DNA from 4 places in the Caballeronia sp. LZ008 genome. Region 4 is predicted to be linked to each of the others. Evidence: riboswitches for the same ligand, from Rfam matches in the RefSeq annotation. Region 4 holds a riboswitch; each other region holds the start of a gene.

Region 1 (5,348 bases), on a different contig from region 4:
CGTCAGCATCGGACAATAGTTGCATCGCTAACGATTCGAGGCGCTCGCGCGTATCGCCTTGATGACGCCACGGCGCTTCGCTCACATCGGCAAGTGCTTGCGGACGCGGGCCGGTCCACGGCGCGGCCCAATCCGCATCGAGCGGATCGAAGATATCGGGCAATTGCAGATCCCGTGCGATCGCGACGATCAGGCTCGCGTTCGCGCCCTGGCCGTCGCCGATCGGAAAGCGGCCGAGCGCGAGCAGCGTGTCGCGTCGTTGCACGCCTTGCGGCGAGACACCGAATACATGCAGGCCGTCGCGAATCTGCGCTTCCTTCAGTTCGCAGAGATAGGCATCGGCGCGCGTGAGCAACGCGTCTTCACCCACGGTATCGCGTGGCGCATCCAGCCCGAGTTCCTCGTGCAGCCGGTTCTCGACGATGTTCGCGAGAATCGTCTTGCGCAGCAGCTTCGCGCGGCGCACATCGACCATCAACGCTTCGTAGTATTCGTCGACCTGACGCTCGAGATCCTGCAATGGCCCATAGTTCTCGGCGCGCGTGAGCGGCGGCATCAGATGATCGATGATCACGGCCTGCGCGCGGCGCTTCGCCTGACTGCCTTCGCCCGGATCGTTGACGATGAACGGATAGAGATGCGGCATCGGTCCGAGAATCGCATCCGGCCAGCACGATGACGACAACGCGACGCTCTTTCCCGGCAGCCATTCGAGATTGCCGTGCTTGCCGACATGCACGAGCGCATCCGCCTGAAAGCGCAGACGCAGCCAGAAGTAGAACGCGAGATAGGAATGCGGCGGCACGAGTTCGGCATCGTGATAGCTCGCGTAATCGTTGCGCTGCCGCGAACGCGAGGGCTGAATGCCGATGAACACTTCCCCGCAGCGATAGCCCGCGATCATGAAACGGCCGCGTCTGATCGTCGGGTCGTCTTCGGGTGCGCCCCAGGTTTTTTCGAGCGCGGCGCGCGCATCGGCGGGCAGCGTGCGATACGCGTCGAGATAGTCATCGAGCGAAAGACTCTGCAACGCAGGGCGCATATCGCGGACGACGGGATCGTTGGTCACGCCTTCCGTCAACGCGGCGATGAGCGCATCGCCGTTCGCCGGCATCGTGCCGACGCGATAGCCTTCTCGCGCGAGCATCGACAGAATGTTGATCGCGGATGCAGGCGTATCGAGTCCCACGCCATTGCCGATGCGCCCTTCGCTCGCCGGGTAGTTCGCCAGCACGAGCGCGATGCGCTTCTGCGCGTTCGGCGTATGACGCAGCTTGGTCCACCGCCGGCTCAGTTCGGCGACGAAGCGCACGCGCTCCGCGTCGGCCTGATAGCGCACGACATCCACCTGCGTATGCTTGCAGTGATATGCGAGCCCCTTGAAACTCACGGCGCGCGTGATGATGCGGCCATCGACTTCGGGAAGCGCGACATGCATGGCGACGTCGCGCGAATTCAGGCCGTGATTGTCCTTCTGCCAGTCATCGCGATTGCCGCCGCTCAGGATGACTTGCAGCACGGGCGCCTCACCCGCCACTTCGAAAACTTCGTCCTCGCCGATCACGCTCGCCGCAAAAGCCGTCGTGTTCAATACGAGCGATGCGCGATGCTGCGCGCACAAACGCTCGACCACTTCGCGGCTCACGCTTTCCTTGAGCGACGAAATCGCGATCGGCAACGGATTCATGCCTTCTTTTTCGAGCGCTTCGATGAGCGCATCGAACACGGCCGTATTGCCCGATTGCAAATGCGCGCGGTAAAACAGAATCGCGGCGACGCTCGCGCCTTCGGTCCAGCGCGCCTGCCAGTCGTCGATGCCCGCGATATCGCGCTCGGGATGATAGATCGCGACGGCGGGCAGCGGACTCGGCGGCTGCGGCTCGCGCCCGAAGCCGAACGCGCGATGCGCGATCGCGCGTAGAAACTCCTCGGCATTGCGCGCGCCGCCTTCGCGCAGATAGCGCGACAGCTCGCGGCAAAACGCTGCATCGGCCGTGCTCTTGCCGATAAGATTCGGGTCCTCGGTGAGATCGCCCGAAAACATCGCGAGCATCTGCTTGCGCTCTTTCGCGAGCGCGACGAGCCGCTCGATGCCGTACGGCCAGTACGATTCGCCGCCGAGATGATCGACGATCACGACCTTCGCGTGACGCAATACATCGTCGACATAGAAATCGACCGATGCGGGCTGACGCAGAAACGATTGATTCGCGAGCCGCACGTCGGGAAAGCCGGGCTCGAGACGCGGAAACGCGCTCGCGAGCAACGCGAGCGTCGTATCGGCGGAGCTGAGCACGACGATCGGCGCGCTCGTCTGATCGATACGCATGACGCCCTGCGCGTCGTCGACGAAGCCTCCCGGCGTCGTGCGGAGCAGATGCATCGCGGTTACGCCTGCACGGGCGCGCTCGCGAGCGCGGCGTCGAACGCGCGTTGCAGCGTCGCGCGTTCGAGGTCTTCGCCGATCAGCACGAAGCGGCTTTGGGTCTTCGCTTCGCCCGCTTCCCAGCGGCGGTCGAAATAACTGTCGAAGCGTCGTCCGACGCCTTGCACGACGAGCCGCATCGCCGCGCCCGGCAACGCAGCGAAACCCTTCACGCGATAGATCGTGTGCTGCTCGACGAGCGCATGCAGCGCGGCCAGCGCCTGCTCGCGCGATTCGACGTTGCCATGCACGACGACCGAATCGAACTCGTCATGATGATGATCGGCGTGGCCTGCTTCATCGGGCGAACCGTGATGATCGTGCCGCAAATGAATCGTCTCTTCCGATGCCGATTCGAGACCGAGCAATGTATGCACATCGAGCCTGCCCATCTGCGCGGGCACGATCTTCACTTCGGGCGGAATCTCGGGCCGCACGAGCGCTTCGACCTTTCGCAGCGCTTCATCATCCATGAGATCGGTCTTGTTGACGATGACGAGATCGGCAGACGAAAGCTGGTCCTCGAACAGTTCATGCAGCGGCGATTCGTGATCGAGATTGGGATCGGCCTTGCGTTGCGCATCGACGGCGACGGGATTCGCCGCGAACTGACCGCTCGCGGCAGCGGGTCCGTCGACCACGGTCACGACGGCATCGACGGTGAATGCGTTCTTGATCGACGGCCAGTTGAACGCCTGCACGAGCGGCTTCGGCAAAGCGAGACCGGACGTTTCGATCAGCACGTGATCGATGCTCTCGCGCCGCTCGACGAGTTGTTCCATGACCGGATAGAACTCTTCCTGCACGGTGCAGCAGAGACAACCGTTCGCGAGCTCGTACAGATTGCGGTCTTTGGAGCCGGCTTCATCGTCGCAACCGATGCCGCAACCTTTCAAAATCTCCCCGTCGATGCCGAGCTCGCCGAACTCGTTGACGATCACCGCGATGCGCTGGCCTTGCGCATTGGAGAGGATATGCCGCATCAGTGTGGTCTTGCCGCTGCCGAGAAAGCCGGTCACGACCGTGACGGGAATCTTGCGGGTTTGCATCGTCGCTCCGTGGCTTCGGTTGCATGCGCTTCATGTCGCGCGATGCCTGGCAACGCGGCTGGATGAAAGGGAAACGCACGCTTTTATGGATCATGGGCCGCGCCGCATCCCCGCGACAGCAAGCCCCGCTCAAAGTCTGGCCGGTATCCGGGCTGACGACGACGCCGCTTCGCCTTCCCGCGCGTTTCTCACGCGCAGTGGCTTCGAAGCCGGCTTCCCGTACACGCGATGAAAATGCCGTGCGCGGTGAATCGCTTACCGTTGCGGGGGCAGCGCAGGTTGACGTGCGTTCGACGAATCGAAAGGAACGCGCCCTGCTTCCCGTTTAACTGCGCACGAGAGAATCCGCGCGCGAGCACCAAAACTGCGTGAAAGTCTAGGCCCGGCGGGCGCGAGCGTCAAGAAAGGTGGTAAGGTCGGCGCACATGGAATCCGTCATCGCTCACATGAATCAGCCCCCTGTCACGCGTCTTGCCGTGGGGATCGGCTGCAGGCGGGGCGCGAGCGCCGACGCAATCGAGCACGCCGTGCGCGGCGCTTTGGGCACGCTTGCGTTCGGCGACATCGCCATCATCGCGAGCATCGACGCGAAACGGCACGAGGCGGGACTGCTCGCGTTCTGCGAGCGTCATCGTCTGACATTGCGCTTCTACGGCGCCGATGAAATCGCGCAAGCGCCGCGCACGGCGATATCGCATCATGCAATGGCGCATATGAACGTCGATGGCGTATGCGAGCCTTGCGCGCTGCTCGCGGGCAACGCGCGAACGCTCATCGTGCCAAAGACGATCGATTGTGGCGTAACCGTCGCGATCGCAGCGATGCATGCGCCCCGCGCGAACGGAACATGAATACCGGTCTTGCGGTCGTGCGCGGACGCGGCGTTTCGGCGAGCGGCTTCGCCACGACCGGTTTGAACTTGTCGCGGCAAAGCCAGACGAGAACGCCAAGCGCGACGAGTTCCAGATAGAGATAGAGCGCGTCCATTTGCTTGCTCCTAGAGTCGGTGATTACGTTGATTGCATGATGCCTGCCGTCTGTTAGCGCAGAATTAAGCCGCCGCCTGTTGTACGATACGGCCGTGTTTCTCTGGAGCTCCCGTGAAAACCGATACCGAATCGCATCTGCGCATGACCCAGCGCCGCAAGGAAGGCCACGAGAAAAAGCAGGCCGCCGCCGATCACGAGAAAGGCCTTTTGATCGTGAATACCGGCAACGGCAAGGGCAAGACAACGGCCGCGTTCGGCATGGCGGTGCGCGTGCTCGGACACGGCATGAAGCTCGGCGTCGTGCAGTTCATCAAGGGCGCGCTGCATACATCGGAACGCGATTTCCTCGGCGCAATCGCGCATTGCGATTTCGTCACCATGGGAGATGGCTACACCTGGAACACGCAGAATCGCGAAGCCGACATGGCCACCGCGCGCAAGGGCTGGAACGAAGCGCGCCGCATGATCGAGAGCGGCGAATATCAGATGGTCGTGCTCGACGAACTCAACACCGTGCTCAAGTACGAGTATCTGCCGCTCGATGAAGTGCTCGACGTGCTGAAGGCGCGGCCCGCGATGCTGCATGTCGTCGTGACCGGTCGACACGCGCCCGATGAGTTGATCGAACTTGCCGATCTCGTCACGGAAATGCGGCTCGTGAAGCATCCGTATCGCGAGCAAGGCGTGAAAGCGCAACGCGGCGTCGAGTTCTGAGCGATGCCCGACTGCCCCGCTCTCTTCATCGGCGCGAGTGCGTCGCATCAAGGCAAGACCACGGTGACGGCGGCGCTTGCGCGTCATCACACGCGCCGAGGACTGAAGGTACGCGTGTTCAAGACCGGCCCGGATTTTCTCGATCCGATGATTCTCGAACGCGCATGCGGC
Region 2 (5,348 bases), on a different contig from region 4:
TCTAGCGAGCGATTCGCTGCTTTATGACGCGGCGTCGCGCGCCGTTAGAATGTTCCGGCACTTCGATGGCATTTTGAAGTTCGATTTCATCTTCCCCATATCAAGCGAGCGAACGCGATGACCGCAACGATCCATAGTTTCGACGAAGCTCAAACCGCGCGCCTCGTGCCGTATGATCGGCTCGTCGACACCCTCGCCGCGACGATGCTCGATTACGCGGCGGGACGCATCGTGAGTCCAGAGCGCATGGTGGTGCCGATCGAAGGCGGCGTGATGTTGTCGATGCCCGCGAGCGCCGCCGATCTCGCGATGCACAAGCTCGTGAACGTTTGCGCGGGCAACGGCGCGCTCGGCCTGCCGACGATCCACGGTCAGGTGACCGCCTACGATGCCATGACGGGCGTGCCGCAATTCATGCTCGATGGCCCGACGGTGACGGGCCGGCGCACGGCGGCGGTATCGATGCTCGCGATCCGCGCGCTTCACGATGCCGCGCCGCGCGAGGTGCTCGTCATCGGTACGGGCAAGCAGGCTGCGTATCACGTCGAGGCGCTCGCCGCTATTTATCCCGATGCGCGCATCGTCGTGCAAGGCTCGCGTCCCGGGCGCGCGCGCGAGTTCTGTGCGGCGCATGCATCGCTTTCGAAGCAGCTTGCCGCGCTCGACGAGACCACGATTCCCGATTCGATCGATGTCGTCATCGCCGCGACCACGAGCAAGACGCCGGTCTATACGCTGCCCGCGCGCGCGGGCCGCCTCGTGATCGGCGTGGGCGCATTCACCGCCGATGCCGCCGAGATCGCCGCCGCGACCGTGCATGCAAGCGCGCTTTACGTCGACGACCCTGCGGGCGCGCGTCACGAAGCAGGCGATTTCATTCTCGCGGGCGTCGAATGGAACGATGTGCACGCATTGGCGCTCGCGCTCGCGGCGCCGTCCAAAGCCGTTGATGCATTGCAACCGGTGATGTTCAAATCGGTCGGCTGCGCGGCTTGGGATCTTGCGGCATGTCGCGTCGCGCGTGCGGTTTTGTCGGAGGAAAGCATCGCGGCGCGCTAGGCCGTGCAAGGGAACGCCAGCTTGGAACGGTACTTGCTGTAGGTCTCTTTAATGACAGAGACGCCATAAGCGTCACATGACAAACGGCGCCAAGGTGCGCCACAGCAATCGAGCCAGCGAACTAACCCATGAAAAGTCGATACGACAGCAAGTGGCACCCGTGGATTCCGGCGCGCGACGACGGACGTGAGGGCGCGGGTGGCGCGGCGGACGGGGAACGCCAGACGACTCCGCATGCGAGCGCGGCGCCGCCTGCGGCTTATTTCATCTCGGTTCTTGAGCTTGCGACGGGCGAGAAACTCGGCAATGACGAGCGTCTGCGCGCCGTCGCGATGCTGGAATCGCAATTCGGTGCGGGGCGTCCGCGCACGCTGAAGGAAGCGGTGCGAATCTGCGCGGCGGCGATCGATTCATCGACGCTGCAGCGCATGGCGCGCGGCGCAAAGGCCTAGAAAACACGTCTGAAAAGACAGCTTCGGCGAAGCGCGTTTTTTCACACGTGTGTAAAACGCGCGTGCTCGCTGAAAAGTGCGCGAACGTTCGGTTGCGCCTTGACCGCTCTATTTGACGGTCTGAATGACTTCGAAGCCCTCGAATTCCGGATGACCGAGATAAAGCTGGCGCGTCTCGCCGCCGGCATTGCGATGCGCGGCGCGAAACGCGTCCGAACGCGTCCAGTCTTCGAAGGCTGCCTGATTCGCCCATATCGTATGGCTCGAATACAGAACGTGATCGTCTTTCACCGGCCCTTTGAGCAGATGAAACTCGACGAACCCGGGCACATCCTTCAGATGCGTATCGCGGCTCGTCCACAGACGTTCGAAGTCGGCTTCGGCGCCGGGCACGATCTTGAAGCGGTTCATGGCGATATACATGTCGATGCGGTTCCTTCGAAGTAGTGACTCGATTGAGCGGATAAGAACGATCAGTCGCGCCCGAGTTCGACGATGGTCGTGAAGCCGCCGAAGAACATGCGTTGAGGATCGAACGGCGTCTCGCCGGATTCCATCATCGTTTTGAGGCGCGGGTCTTCCATCACTTTGGCGTTGACGCTATCGCGCTGCTCGCGCGATTCGTAGACGATATACGAGAACGCGACGGTCTCGCCTTCCTTCATCTGCACGCTCTGTGGAAACGATGTGAGCTTGCCGGGCTTCACGTCGTCGGCGATGGTTTCCACGAACTCCAGTGCGCCGTATTCCAGCCAGATCTTGCCGGCGGCTTCGGCCATGCGGCGATAAGCGTCGACCTTGTCGATCGGTACAGGTACGACGAATCCATCCACGTAGTGCGCCATCTGAGTCTCCTGGTTGAGTCGAACGCGCACCGCGCACGCGATGCGCTGTCTGCTTTGAGCTATTCGTATGGAGCGAAGTTCAGGGCGGTCCACGTATCGGCGGGCGAGGCGCGTTCCAGCACCGTGGACGAGAGCGGCGCGAAGTTCATCCCATAGATCGATGCGAGCGGCAGGCGAAGCGCATGCGCGAGCGCCGCTTTCACGACGATCGCATGCGTGACGACGATGCAGCGCCCCGCGTCGAGCCGGTCGATCGAAGCGAAGCCCTCGGCGACGCGCGCAGCGAGCATGGCGACGCTTTCGCCGCCGTGCGAACGCGCATCGGGACCCGCGAGCCATGCAGCGACATGTTCCGGTTCGCGCTCGCCCGTTTCGCGTATCGAATGCCCGCGCCAGCGGCCATAGTCGATGTCGTCGAACGCGGGAACGATCTCGAATGCATCCGCGATCCACGCCGCCGTTTCACGCGCGACGCGCGCGGGACTCGCAATCACGCGCGTGTCGGGCAAGGCGTGCAATGACGCGAGCTGCGCGCGCGCATCGCGCTCGGGAGGTTCGTCGCCGGTGGGAAAGTGCCCGGTTTTCATCGCGCGCGTGGCGGCGTGACAGAGAAGAATGAGTTCCAAGGCAGGTGGCGGTCGAATCGGAATCGTTTTACTTTGCAGCGGATCATCATAGAATGGCAAGCTTGCAGTGCGAGGAAGCCGGTGCAAACCCGGCACGGTCGCGCCACTGTGTGCGGTACGTCAACGCGAAAGCGCGGCGCCGCGAGTCAGACCCCGCTGCATGCTCTTCGTCAATCGGGACGCGCTTTTCCCTGGAGAACCACCATGAATGCTTCCAACGCGCCGGTCTTTTCCGCTCCGGTTTCCCCGTCACTCGATGCACCCGTGCCCATTCCGGTGCGTGAAGTGTTGCCGTGGGCCGTCTTCATCGGCCTCATTCTGCTGATCGCAATCTATTTCGTCGGCGCCGAACAGGGCGCGACGTCGATTTTCTCGGGCACGTACGTCCACGAATTCGTGCATGACGGCCGGCATTTGCTCGGCTTTCCGTGCCACTGAGGAAGCATCATGATTCGCACTTTGCTGATACGCGGCATGATCGCGGGACTGGTCGCGGGCCTGATCGGCTTCGGCTTCGCGCGTGCGTTCGGTGAACCGTCGGTGGCACGCGCCATCGCGTTCGAGGAACAGCACGAGCATGAACACGAACATGAGCACGGTCATGCCGATGCGGCTGCCACGCAAGCGCATTCGCACGATCACGGCGACGAAGCGCTCGTGTCTCGCGATACGCAAGCGGGCCTCGGCCTTCTGACCGGCGTCGCCGTGTTCGGCACCGCGCTCGGCGGTCTCTTCTCGCTCGTGTTCGCGTTTGCTTATGGACGGCTCGGCGCGTTGCGCGCGCGCGGCACGTCGGCATTGCTCGCGCTGTTCGGCTTCGTGAGCGTCGCCATCGTGCCGTTCCTCAAGTACCCGCCCAATCCGCCCGCTGTCGGCAATGCCGAGACCATCGGGCCGCGCACGGCGCTTTTCTTCGGCATGGTGGCGATTTCCATCGCGGCTGCCGTCTTCGCCGTGCGCTTGCAGCGGCGCATGGTGGCGCGGCATGGCGGGTGGAACGCGACGCTCATCGCGGCGGCTGCGTATATCGTCGTGATCGTGGCGGCGCAGGTCGCGCTGCCGTCCGTCGATGAAGTGCCCGCGGATTTCTCCGCTTCGCTGCTGTGGAATTTCCGCGTGGCCGCTATCGGCATGCAGGCGCTGTTATGGACGACGCTCGGTCTCGTGTTCGGTGCGCTCGCAGCGCGTGAACTCGAGCGGCCGGCGGTGAGAAGAATGGCTGCGGCGTAATCGGTTCGGCGTCGCTCATGAAGCCCGCGCTTCGTCAGGAACGCGGGCTTTTCGTTTGCTCTTTCGCCGCACGACGCTTGAGCAATTCATCGAACAGATCGAGCTTCGCGGCATCGTCCATCGATCTGAAGGTCTTGATTTCCTCGCGGCTTCGGAAGCACCCGAGGCACAGGCCCGTTTCCTGATCGAGCTTGCAGACATCGGTGCATGGCGAGCCGATGGGTTCCTGCGCTTTCGCGCGTTCGATGGTGAAAGGGAGATCGTCTTGCGTCGTTGTCATAGTGATTCGCCGCGAAAGAGCGCAGCGGCCGCGGCCGGATTCGACGGCCAGTAAGCGTGCATGTAAGTGGCCGACACCGAACCATGCCGATAGAGCGCTTCGCCTTCGGTGCCGGTCGTGGCATGAGCGGCCTTGAGTGCCGGCTGCATCGGCGTGTCGAGCGTCGAGTAGTGGAATGTGTGACCCGTCATCGCGCCATGCGTCGTGTCGATGCGCTGCATCGCGAGGCGCGACAGCTTGCGTTGCATCGCCGCGTCGCCGGGAAGGATGCCGAGCATCGCATGCCGCGTGCCTTCGATGTCGGTCAGCGTGTCGAGCAGATACAGCATGCCGCCGCATTCCGCGACCACGGGCTTCGCTCGCTCGACGTGCGCAACGACCGATGCACGCGCGCGTTCGTTCGAAGCGAGCGCCGCGGCATGCAGTTCGGGATAGCCGCCGGGAAGATAGAGCGCGTCGGCATCGTGCGGCGCGGGTTCGTCGGCGAGCGGAGAAAACGTGCTGATGCGCGCGCCCATGGCGATGAGCACATCGACATTCGCCGGATACACGAACGAGAACGCCGCATCGCGAGCGATGGCGATATGCGCGCCGTCGAGCAGACGCGGCGGCGCGGGCAGCGTCGCATCGTCGAAATGAACGGGCGGCGGAAGATCGGCGAGCGTCGTTTGCGCGATTGCATCGGCGGCGCGGTCGAGCCGTGCGTCGAGGCCCGCGATTTCATCGGGCTGCGTGAGACCGAGATGACGCTCGGGCAAGGCGATATCGTCCGCATTCGACAGATGGCCGCAATAACGCAAGTCGACGGGGATAGTCTCCGACAACATCTGCGCATGACGCGCCGATGCAACGCGAT
Region 3 (5,348 bases), on a different contig from region 4:
GCGGCATAGGGATGCGTCGCATCGACGACGAGCGTGATGTGCTCGTCGCGCAGATATCGCACGAGCCCGTCGATGCCGCCGAAACCGCCGACGCGCACCGTGCACGCCAGATCGCCCGGCACGCGCCCGAGGCCCGCGAGACTGTAGACGTGCGTCGCAGGAAGCGCACGCGCGATCGCGAGCGCATCGCCGGTGCCGCCGAGCAGCAGCACGCGCGTCATGCCGCGCTCCCGACGATATTGCCCTGCCGGTCGATCGCGAAGGTCTCGACTTCGATGCCCGGCGGCAGCGCGTCGAGCGCGACATCGCGCGCGCGTCGGCAGACGATATCGCCGAGCGCGATGCCTTCGGCGCGTGCGAGCTTGAGCGCTTCCTGACTCGTGTTGGCCGCGCGCATCGACGCCAGCAGTTCGGCGTTCGCGCCCGCATCGGCGGCCCAGACGGCGAGCAGCGGCAAGTCGATGCTCGAACTGCGGCTGTGCAGATCCATATGCCCCGCCGCGAGCTTGGACAGCTTGCCGAAGCCGCCGCACAGGCTCAGCTTGTCGACGCTCGCGCGGCGCAAATGCTTGAGCACCGCGCCCACGAAATCGCCCATTTCGATCAATGCGATGTCGGGCAGGCCGTAGCGCGCGCGCATCGCGTCCTCGCTCTGGTTGCCGGTGCACGCGGCGATATGCCGATACCCGTTCGCCCGCGCCACATCGATGCCCTGATGAATCGACGCGATGTACGCCGAGCACGAAAACGGTCTGACGATGCCGGTCGTGCCGAGTATCGACAATCCGCCGACGATGCCGAGGCGCGGATTCATCGTCTTCTGCGCGAGCGCTTCGCCGTTCTCCACGCCGATGGTCACGTCGAAACCGCCGCGATAGCCGACGCTTTTTGCGAGCGCGTCGAGATGCTCGGTCATCATCTTGCGCGGCATCGGATTGATCGCCGGTTCGCCGACGGCGAGCGCGAGGCCCGCGCGCGTCACCGTGCCGACGCCCGCGCCCGCATGAAAACGCACGCCCGGTTCCTCCGACAGTCGCACGCGCGCGAACACGAGCGCACCGTGCGTGACGTCGGGATCGTCGCCCGCATCCTTGATGACGCCGGCTTCGGCGGCGGCGCTTTCATCGGGTAAACGGCGGCAGAACGAAAGCATCATCGTCACGCGCTGGCCCTTCGGCAGGACGATCTCCGCGCGCTCGCTCGTCTCACCGAGCAGCAAGAGGCGCGCGGCCGCGAGACTCGTCGCGGTCGCGCAGCTTCCTGTCGTGTAGCCGCTGCGCAGCGGCGCGGCTTTCTCCGGCGTCTCTTCACGCATGACGCATCACGGTTTGCTCGCGTGCAGGACGGTGATCGGCAGCGCCTGACGCCACGTGTCGAAGCTGCCGAGCGGTTCCGCCTGCGCGACGCCGATGCGCGTCAGCTCGCCGCCGTGGCGCGCGCGCCATTCGACGAGCGCCGCCTCGCTTTGCAGCGTCACCGCATTGGCGACGAGCCGCCCCCCCTGACGCAGACGCGCCCAGCACGCATCGAGCAGGCCCGGCACCGTCAATCCACCGCCGATGAACACCGCGTCCGGCGCGGGAAGGCCGTCGAGCGCGGCGGGCGCTTCGCCTCTGACGAGTTGCAGCGCGGGCACGCCGAGCGCATCGCGGTTGTATTCGATGAGACGCTGACGGCTCTCGTTCGCTTCGATCGCGATCGCCCGACACGCGCCATGCGCGCGCATCCATTCGATGCCGATCGAGCCGCAGCCCGCGCCGACGTCCCACAGCAGTTCGCCGGGCTGCGGCGCGAGGCGCGCGAGCGTCACGGCGCGCACGTCGCGCTTCGTCAACTGGCCGTCGTGGCGGTAGGCGTCGTCGGCGAGACCGGGCGTGAGCGGCGGCCCGGCGTGGCCGGCGTGCGTCCGGCACTCGATCGCGATGAGATTGAGCGCGGCAACGACGGGCTCGCGCCAGTCGTCGGCACGCTCGTCGATGCGGCGTTCGTCGCTGCCGCCGAGATGCTCGAAGACGGTCATGCGGCTCGCGCCGAAACCATGCGCGGTCAGAAGCGTGGCGACGGCGGCGGGCGTCGTGCCGTCCGCGCTCAGCACGATGAGGCGCACGCCGCGATGCAGATTCGCGAGCAGCGACGCCGCCGGCCGCCCGACGAGCGATACGCAGACGGCGTCTTGGAGCGCCCAGCACAGGCGCGCCGCCGCGAGCGACAGCGACGACGGCGCGGGAATGACGCGCATTTCGCCGTTGGCGACTTCGCGCGCGAGCGTCGCGCCGACGCCGAAGCACATCGGATCGCCGCTCGCGAGCACGCAGATGCGCGTTTTGCCGTCGCCGCGTTCGGCGAGCACGGCATCGAGCGAAAAGGGTTTCGGCCACGGCATGCGGCGCGCGGCGATGCGATACGGCAGCAACGCGAGATGACGTTCGCCGCCGTGAATCGACTGGGCGTCGAGAAGCGCGCGACGCGCGGCGCGGGAAAGTCCGTGCCAGCCGTCTTCGCCGATGCCCACCACGGTCAGCCAGTTCGACATGCGCGGTCTCCTTGCTGCGATTCCGATCGCGTTCCCGGATACATGCCGGAAGCGCTCGGAGGGTCGATAAAAGCGGGCATAATACAGGTCCGTCGGCGCCCGGGGTCGTGAGACCGAGGGCTTAAAAGGGAACACAGCGAAACTGTGGCTGCCCCCGCAATTGTACGCAGCGAGTCCGCGCTCCACTGCCACTGGTTTTTACCGGGAAGGCCGGCGCGAATGTCGACCTGCCAGCCAAGAGACCTGCCGACCCAACGCATTCGCGCGACGCCGACCGGGCGGGGTGTACCGGTTCGCTCATCACGCGCGAAGCCCAACGGGTCACGCTTTTGAATTCTTTCGACCGCTCATCGCTCAACGCAACGCCGCGTGCTTCCGCATGCCCGGGCCTGATGCGCATCGTGCCCGCGCGCGATGGCGGCCTTGCGCGTCTGCGTCTCGCGGGCGGCGTGTTGAGCACGCGGGCGGCGCGGGCCGTCGCGCGCGCGGCTCGCGAGTGCGGCTCGGGCGTGATCGAAGTGACCAATCGCGCGAATCTGCAACTGCGCGGCATTCGCGACGATGCCCACGCCGCGCTCGTCGACATCGCCCTCGACGCGGGCCTCGGCCCGTCGACGGCGGGCGCAGACGACATCCGCAACGTAATGCTGAGCCCGCTCGCGGACGACGGCACGCGCGCGCTCGCCGCGCGGATCGTCGATGCGATGCAGGCCGATGCGTCGTTGCATGCGCTGTCGCCGAAATTCGCGCTCCAGCTCGACGCCGGCGAGCGCCTCGCGATGCTCGATCATCCGCACGATCTTTGGCTTTCCGCCATCGACGATGGCGCGCGCTTCGCATTCGGCCTCGCCGGAACGATGCGCGATCCGGCGCTCGGCGCGATCTCGCGCGACGATCTCGTGATGTTCGTCCTGAACGTGTTGCGCAGCTTTCTCGCGCTGGCGACGCCTGAAGAACATCGCATGCGCGATCTGCTTGCGCGTATCGGCGTTGCGCGCTTTCTCGACGCCTTGCGTTTCGACGCCGATATCGCGACATGGACACGCGCACCCGCCGATGCATCGCTGCGTCTCGGCGCGCACGAGGAGCCGCATCGCGCGACGTGGTACGCGGGTGCGCAAACGCCGCTGGGCCGTCTCGATGCGACGACGCTCGAAGCGCTCGCCAATCTCGCCGACGCACACGGCGCAAGCCGCCTGACGATGACGCCGTGGCAAAGCGTGCTGATTCCCGGCCTCGCGGCGCATTCAGCGCATGATGTGCTGCAAGGGCTGCACGCGCTCGGCCTCGCAACGGGCGCGCACGAACCGCTCGCGCGCCTCATCGCGTGCGCGGGTTCGGAAGGCTGCGCAAAGAGCCGTGCCGACACCAAAGCCGATGCTCACCGGCTCGCCGCGCTCCTGCCTTCGGATGACGGGACGCAGGTGCATCTGAGCGGCTGCGAGCGTTCGTGCGCGGCGGCGCATCCGGTTCCGGTCACGCTCTACGCAGTCGCGCCCGGACGATACGACTTACATCGCGACGCACGAGCCGTCGCGCGCAATCTGACCATCGAAGAGGCGGCCGAACGGCTCGCCCGGAGCCATGCCGATGCTTGACTACATCCGCGACGGCGCGGAGATTTATCGTCAGTCCTTTGCGACGATCCGCGCCGAAGCCGACCTCGCCGCCATTCCCGCCGATCTGGAGAAGCTCGCCGTGCGGCTGATCCATGCGTGCGGCATGGTGGATATCGTGAGCGATCTGCGCTTCTCGCCCGGCGCGGGCAGCATCGGAAGAAAGGCGCTTGCAGCAGGCGCGCCGATCCTGTGCGATGCGCGCATGGTCGCCGAGGGCATCACGCGCGCGCGCTTGCCCGCCGACAACCGCGTGATCTGCACCTTGAGCGATCCCTCGATTCCCGAGCGCGCCCGCGCGATGCGCAACACGCGCTCGGCCGCCGCGCTCGAACTATGGCGTGCGCAACTCGAAGGCGCGATCGTCGCGATAGGCAACGCGCCGACCGCGCTCTTCCATCTGCTCGACATGATCGATGCCGGCGCGCCGAAGCCCGCGCTCATTCTCGGCTTTCCGGTCGGTTTCATCGGCGCGGCGGAATCGAAAGCGATGCTCGCCGCCGATAGCCGCGGCGTGCCCTTCGTCGCGCTGCTCGGCCGGCGCGGAGGCAGCGCGATGGCAGCGGCCGCAGTGAACGCACTTGCTTCGGAGGCCGAATGATGCGTGGACGTCTCTTTGGATTAGGCGTCGGTCCGGGCGATCCGGAGCTGATCACCGTGAAGGCGCTGCGGCTTTTGAAGGCCGCGCCGGTGGTCGCGTATTTCGTCGCAAAGGGCAAGAAGGGTAATGCGTTCGGCATCATCGAATCGCATCTCGACGATACGCAGATGCGCCTGCCGCTCGTCTATCCGGTGACGACCGAAGCGCTCGAACCGCCGCTCTGCTACGAGACGATCATCAGCGCGTTCTACGACGAAGCCGCGCTCACGATATCCGGTCATCTCGAATCCGGACGCGATGTCGCCGTGATCTGCGAGGGCGATCCGTTTTTCTACGGCTCATACATGTATCTGCACGATCGTCTCGCAGCACGCTTCGATGCAGAGGTCGTGCCGGGCGTGTGCTCGATGCTCGGCGGCGTGGCCGTGCTCGGCGTGCCGCTCGTGTATCGCAATCAGAGTCTGTCGGTGCTGTCGGGCGTGCTGCCTGAAGACGATCTGAAGCGCCGTCTCGAAGCAGCCGATGCGGCCGTCATCATGAAGCTCGGCCGCAACTTCGAGAAAGTGCGGCGCGTGCTGGGCGAACTCGGCCTCGACGA
Region 4 (5,348 bases):
GAGCAGGGCGAAGGCGGCGGCGGTTTTCTTATTGAGCATCGAAGGACTCCGTGACATCGCGTACGTGCGACGGGATTTAGTCGCAGTCGTGAAGTCGTAAGTTCCTTGTTAGACGAGGTGCTCGGTAATAAATCGCCATTGCGCTTCGGTCACGGGCGTGATCGAGAGCCGGTTGCCGCGCGCGAGCACTTGCATGTCGGCAAGCTCTGGATGTTCGCGCAACGCGGCGAGCGATATGAGCGGCGTCTTCTTCACGAACTTCACGTCGACGAGCATCCAGCGCGGCGTTTCCTGCGTCGATTTCGGATCGTAGTAATCGCTCTTCGGATCGAATTGCGTGGGATCCGGATATGCCGTCGAGCACACTTTCGCGATGCCCGCGATGCCCGGCTCCGGGCAGCTCGAATGATAGAAGAGCACGCCGTCGCCGATCTGCATCTGATCGCGCATGAAGTTGCGCGCCTGATAGTTGCGTACGCCCGTCCACGGCAAGGTTTTTTTCGGCGCCTGCGCGAGATGATCGATGCTCGCTTCGTCCGGTTCGGACTTCATCAGCCAGTAGCGCATGGTCGTGTGCATGAATCGAAGAGCGAACGGCAGGGACAAACGAAAACGGCATCGGAAAAACCGATGCCGTTTCTTGAATGAGGTCCCCGCCACAGCCGCTAGGCCGGCATCCTGAACCTGGGTTCAAGATTGGTCGCGGTAAGCAACACTTCGGGTACATCGGACTAGCGACGCGCGCGCCCGTGCTGCAAGGTTCCGCAACCGTGCCAATGTAGCATTGGTTCAAGGAATATATGACCTTGGCGTACCAGGCAGGGAAACGTCACTCTACACCAATCGTTTGCCTTCTGCAGCCTCTTCACGCTACTTCGGCAGTTTCTTTTTTCGATTGACATTGCGCGCTGATTGACTCGACGCGCATCTGCCTTATTGCGCTTCGTGTTGCGCAATGACCGCGCCCAATTGCTCGTTCATCGAATGCATCGTGCGGCGGATTTCTTCGGCGGGGAAGGCCTCGCCGTGACGCACGCTGTCCTGCAGCTTAAGCAATTCCGACGCCAGCGAAAGCGCCGCCATCACCGCGATGCGATCCGTGCCGCGCACGCTGCTTGCATTGCGCACTTTGTTCATTTCGGCGTCGACGCGCGCGACGGCTTCACGCAATGCGCCTTCGGTTTCCGGCGAGCACGCGAGACGATACGGCTGCCCGAGAATGGATACTTCGATCTGCGTGGTCGTCATGCCTTCTCTCCCTGATGATGCTCGCCGTGCAATTCCGTTTCATGTGCTTCCCGGGAATCGGCTTCGAGGAGATCGAGTTGATTGTCGGACTCGGCATGTTGCGCGGACTTGCCGCGCGGCAGCTTTTCGAGAATCGCGTTCAGGCGGATTTGCGCGTCGTCGATTTTCGCGGACAGCGAATCGCGTTCGGACTGCAGCGTATCGCGCTCTTCGCGCACTTGCGCGAGCTCGGCCTGCACGTTCGCATAGTCGGCGCGCAGCTGTTCGAGTTGTTCCTGCAGCGCTTGATGCGCCTGCTTGTGGCGCTCGCTGATCTGGATCAGCCGGCCGATGTTTCCTGACAGTGATTCGAGTTCGTTGAGCATGTGCTGCGTCCTCTAAAGACCTCGCATTTTAGCGCGGTTCAACGGAGCTTCCGATAAATGTCTCGTTTCGAGACGTAACAACACGCGATCTAGCGCTTAATCCTTCGAATCAAGCGCATGTCGCGATGCATTCGTGTGCAGAAAACGCGAGCGCCCCGCAACGCTCGTGATGACAGGCCGGCCGCTTCTCTTTCGCTTCTCGTTCGATTCGTCATGCGCCGCGCCAGTCTGCCCGCGCGGTTTTCTTGACGGCCCCGAACCGCGCTCCTACACTTGCCGCACTTTTGGTGCTCGCATCCGCCGATCTCGTGGATGCAGTCAAACGGGAAACAGGGAGCGAAGTCGCCGCAATCGACGACGAGCCAACCTGTGCTGCCCCCGCAACGGTAAGCGACCGCAACGCAAGTTGCAAGTCGTCTCATGCGCGTTTTTGCCGCGCGAGCGTGTCGAAATTCGTCGCACGCGCGCGACTGCAAGAAACGTGTCGATGCCACTGCGCGCCATGCGCGGGAAGGCGAGACGATTGATCGCCAGCCCGGATACCGGCCGGAGTCCGACGCATCGGCGCGCATGGCGCGGTGCGTTCGTCGCGCATCGTCCTCGCGGGGAGCGGGGTTGCGCTCACGCGAAACGGAACACTTCACACATGGTATTGCCACTGGCCGCGCTCAGAAGCGGTCTCTCCCGTCATGGCGCGCTCGTTGCGGCCATCGGCGCCTTGCCGTTCGCCGGCGCTGCACAGGCGGCCCAGACGGAAGACGGCACGCAAACGCTTGCGCCCGTCGTCGTCACATCGACGCGCGCGCCGCAGCCGCTTGCCGAATCGATTCCGCAGACATCGCTTTTTGACGAGCAGGACATCGCCGATGCAAACGCAAGCGACGCGCTCGGACTCGTCGCGCTCGCGCCCGGCGTGCAGATCACGCGCAACGGCGGACCGGGCTCGAACTCGGGGCTTTTCATACGCGGTGCGGCGTCGTCGCAATCGCTCGTGCTGATCGACGGCGTGCGCGTCGAATCGGCGTCGCTCGGCGCGGCACAGCTATCGCAATTGATGCTCGACCAGATCGGGCGCGTCGAGGTCGTGAACGGCAACGTGTCGGCGCTCTATGGATCGAATGCGATTGGCGGCGTCGTGCAGATCTTCACGAAGGAAGGCGAGGCGCATCCGCCGCGCTTCGACTTCGAGGCCGAGTACGGCAGCTATCACACGCAGCGGCAATCGGCGGGCGTGAGCGGCGCGCTCGACAAGGACGGCCGCACGACCTTCAGCGTGAACGTCTCGCGCGAGAAAACCGACGGCTTCTCGTCGATCGATCCGGGAATCGCGCCCGGCGCCAATCCGAACGCGAACGGCTATCTGAACGAGAGCGTCGCGGCGACGCTGCGTCACAAGTTCAGCGACAAGTGGGACGTGGGCGTGCGCTTCCTGCAATCGAACGGCATCAACAGTTTCGACGATGCCTATGGCCAGCCGACCGATATCAACGAAACGCACGATCGCGTGCGCTCGGCGTCGGTGTTCGCGAACGGCCGCGTCACGGATAACTGGACGGCGCACTTCACGATCGCGCAGGGGCAGGACCGCGCGAACATCGAGCAGAACGGCGTCTATACGAGCCGTTTCGATTCGGAGAACCGGCAATATACGTGGCAGAACGACGTGCGGATCAGCGACGCGCACAAGCTGCTCTTCGGCTACGAGCATCTCGATCAGACGCTCGATTCCGATCAGTTCAGCGCGCCCGACCGTCATGTGAATTCGATGTTCGCGGGTTACGTGGGGCACATCGGCGCGAACGAGTTGCAGGCGAATCTGCGCCGCGATCAGTATTCCGATTTCGGCGGCGCGAACAGCTACTATCTGGGCTACGCGTATGACTTCGACGCGCACTGGAAGGCGAGCGCGAGCTATTCGGCCTCGTTTCGCGCGCCGAGCTTCGACGATCTCTACTATCCGCTGAGCGGCAATCCGTCGATTCAGCCGGAGCGGAGTCATTCGGTCGAGGCGGCGTTGCAGTACGCATCGAATGCGCTCGGCGTGGTGCGCGTGACGCTTTTTCAGACGCGCTATTCGAATTTGATCGATTACGTGTCCGACGGCGGCTTCTACTATGTCGCGCAGAACGTCGGGCGCGCGAAGGTGCAGGGCATCGAGGGATCGTGGGCGGGGCACGTCGGCGCAACGGATGTGCGCGCGGGCGTCACGTTCCAGAATCCCGTCGACGAAACGAATCACGAGGATTTGACGCGGCGCGCGCGGCATTTCGCGACGCTGACGGCGCATCGCACGATCGGGCCGTGGCGCGTCGGTGGCGAATGGATCGTGAGCGGTCAACGCAGCGATTACGATTCGACGCTCGCGGGCTACGGCATCGTGAATCTGTCGGCGCGCTACGACATCTCGAAGTCGTGGTACGTCACGGCGCGCATCGACAACCTGTTCGACAAGGACTATGAACTTGCGTACTCGTACAACACGCCACGACGCGGCGCGTACATCACGTTGGGCTGGCATCCGTCGTGAGCCGGGTGGCTGAACGTCCGCGCGCGATGAACGCGAGCCGCGCCACCGCGATCTGGATCGCGCTCGGCGCAGCGACGCTCGTCGTGCTGGTCGCGTCGCTCGCGATTGGCAGCGTCGCGTTGCCCGTATCGCGTGCGATCGGCGCGCTCTTTCACGCGCACTCGGCGACGCCCGATATCGCCGATGACATCGTGCTGACCTTGCGTCTGCCGCGCGCGCTCGCGGGCTTCGCGTCGGGCGCATTGCTCGCGTTCGCCGGCGCGCTGCTGCAAGTGCTGTTGCGCAATCCGCTGGCGGAACCGTACGTGCTCGGCGTATCCGGCGGCGCGGCGACCTTCGCGCTTGCCGCGATGCTCGGGTCGCTGCCGTGGTGGGGCGTCGATATCGCGGCTTGCGCGGGCGCGTTCGCATCGATCGTTCTGGTCCTCGGACTCGCGCGCAAGGACTTGTGGCAAAGCGGACAGGACGCATCGCCGAGGCTCTTGCTGACGGGTGTCGTGATCGCATCGGGATGGGGCGCGCTCATCACGCTGATCCTGAGCGTCGCGCCCGAGAACCGTTTGCGCGGCATGATCTTCTGGCTGACGGGCGATCTCAACGGCGCGGCGGCGCCATGGCCCGCGCTGATCGCGCTCGCCGTCGTGCTCGCGGTCATCGTTCCCGTCGCACCGCAACTGAACGTGCTCTTGCGCGGCGATACGACCGCGCGCGCGCTCGGCGTGCCGGTCGAGCGCTTGCGTCTGCGCGTGTATCTCGTCGCATCGATCGCGGCGGCGGCCGCCGTGACGACGGCGGGCACCATCGGCTTCGTCGGGCTCGTCGTGCCGCATCTGCTGCGCCTCGCGTTCGGCAACGATCAGCGCATGCTCGTGCCCGCCGCCGCGCTCGCGGGCGGACTCGCGGTGATGGCCGCCGATCTCGTCGCGCGCACGGTGATCGCGCCCGCGCAATTGCCGGTCGGCGTCGTCACGGCATTGATCGGCGTCCCGATGTTCCTGTGGATGCTGCTGCGGAGGCCGCGATGATTTTGCGGCTCGACGCCATCGTGCTTCGCGCGGGTAAGCGCACGCTCATCGACGGGCTCACGCAGTCGATCGAAGCGGGCGAAATGTGGTGCATCGCCGGGCCGAACGGCGCGGGCAAGACGACGCTCATCAACGTGCTCGCCGGGATTGCGAAAGCCGCATCGGGCAGCGTGTCGCTCGACG

The links. Region 4 has a riboswitch for cobalamin ahead of QCE49_RS02900 (TonB-dependent receptor domain-containing protein). Riboswitches for the same ligand answer to the same signal wherever they lie in the genome.
Region 1: it holds a riboswitch for cobalamin, as region 4 does, so the genes downstream of both, cobW (cobalamin biosynthesis protein CobW) here and QCE49_RS02900 (TonB-dependent receptor domain-containing protein) in region 4, are expected to answer to the same signal.
Region 2: it holds a riboswitch for cobalamin, as region 4 does, so the genes downstream of both, QCE49_RS30045 (CbtB-domain containing protein) here and QCE49_RS02900 (TonB-dependent receptor domain-containing protein) in region 4, are expected to answer to the same signal.
Region 3: it holds a riboswitch for cobalamin, as region 4 does, so the genes downstream of both, cobG (precorrin-3B synthase) here and QCE49_RS02900 (TonB-dependent receptor domain-containing protein) in region 4, are expected to answer to the same signal.

The regions. Positions count from the first base shown of each region.
Region 1 is NZ_JARUXK010000004.1:1,080,885-1,086,232, forward strand. It holds gene cobN (cobaltochelatase subunit CobN) at 1-2,383, opposite strand, end outside; gene cobW (cobalamin biosynthesis protein CobW) at 2,389-3,474, opposite strand; cobalamin riboswitch at 3,595-3,852, opposite strand; gene QCE49_RS30020 (cobalamin biosynthesis protein) at 3,900-4,325, shown strand; gene cobO (cob(I)yrinic acid a,c-diamide adenosyltransferase) at 4,575-5,177, shown strand; gene QCE49_RS30030 (cobyrinate a,c-diamide synthase) at 5,181-5,348, shown strand, end outside.
Region 2 is NZ_JARUXK010000004.1:1,086,504-1,091,851, reverse strand. It holds gene lhpI (bifunctional Delta(1)-pyrroline-2-carboxylate/Delta(1)-piperideine-2-carboxylate reductase) at 118-1,059, shown strand; gene QCE49_RS30065 (hypothetical protein) at 1,188-1,511, shown strand; gene QCE49_RS30060 (antibiotic biosynthesis monooxygenase) at 1,620-1,934, opposite strand; gene QCE49_RS30055 (DUF1428 domain-containing protein) at 1,985-2,356, opposite strand; gene QCE49_RS30050 (histidine phosphatase family protein) at 2,416-2,982, opposite strand; cobalamin riboswitch at 3,005-3,155, shown strand; gene QCE49_RS30045 (CbtB-domain containing protein) at 3,187-3,420, shown strand; gene QCE49_RS30040 (CbtA family protein) at 3,430-4,212, shown strand; gene QCE49_RS30035 (DUF1289 domain-containing protein) at 4,247-4,492, opposite strand; gene QCE49_RS30030 (cobyrinate a,c-diamide synthase) at 4,489-5,348, opposite strand, start outside.
Region 3 is NZ_JARUXK010000004.1:1,069,573-1,074,920, forward strand. It holds gene QCE49_RS29955 (cobalt-precorrin-6A reductase) at 1-221, opposite strand, end outside; gene QCE49_RS29960 (cobalt-precorrin-5B (C(1))-methyltransferase) at 218-1,315, opposite strand; gene cbiE (precorrin-6y C5,15-methyltransferase (decarboxylating) subunit CbiE) at 1,322-2,533, opposite strand; cobalamin riboswitch at 2,610-2,799, shown strand; gene cobG (precorrin-3B synthase) at 2,863-4,131, shown strand; gene QCE49_RS29975 (precorrin-8X methylmutase) at 4,124-4,750, shown strand; gene QCE49_RS29980 (precorrin-2 C(20)-methyltransferase) at 4,747-5,348, shown strand, end outside.
Region 4 is NZ_JARUXK010000001.1:613,051-618,398, forward strand. It holds gene QCE49_RS02875 (SIMPL domain-containing protein) at 1-39, opposite strand, end outside; gene QCE49_RS02880 (EVE domain-containing protein) at 109-567, opposite strand; RNA gene ssrS (6S RNA) at 647-828, opposite strand; gene QCE49_RS02890 (cell division protein ZapA) at 934-1,248, opposite strand; gene QCE49_RS02895 (ATPase) at 1,245-1,613, opposite strand; cobalamin riboswitch at 1,882-2,179, shown strand; gene QCE49_RS02900 (TonB-dependent receptor domain-containing protein) at 2,260-4,140, shown strand; gene QCE49_RS02905 (FecCD family ABC transporter permease) at 4,137-5,165, shown strand; gene QCE49_RS02910 (ABC transporter ATP-binding protein) at 5,162-5,348, shown strand, end outside.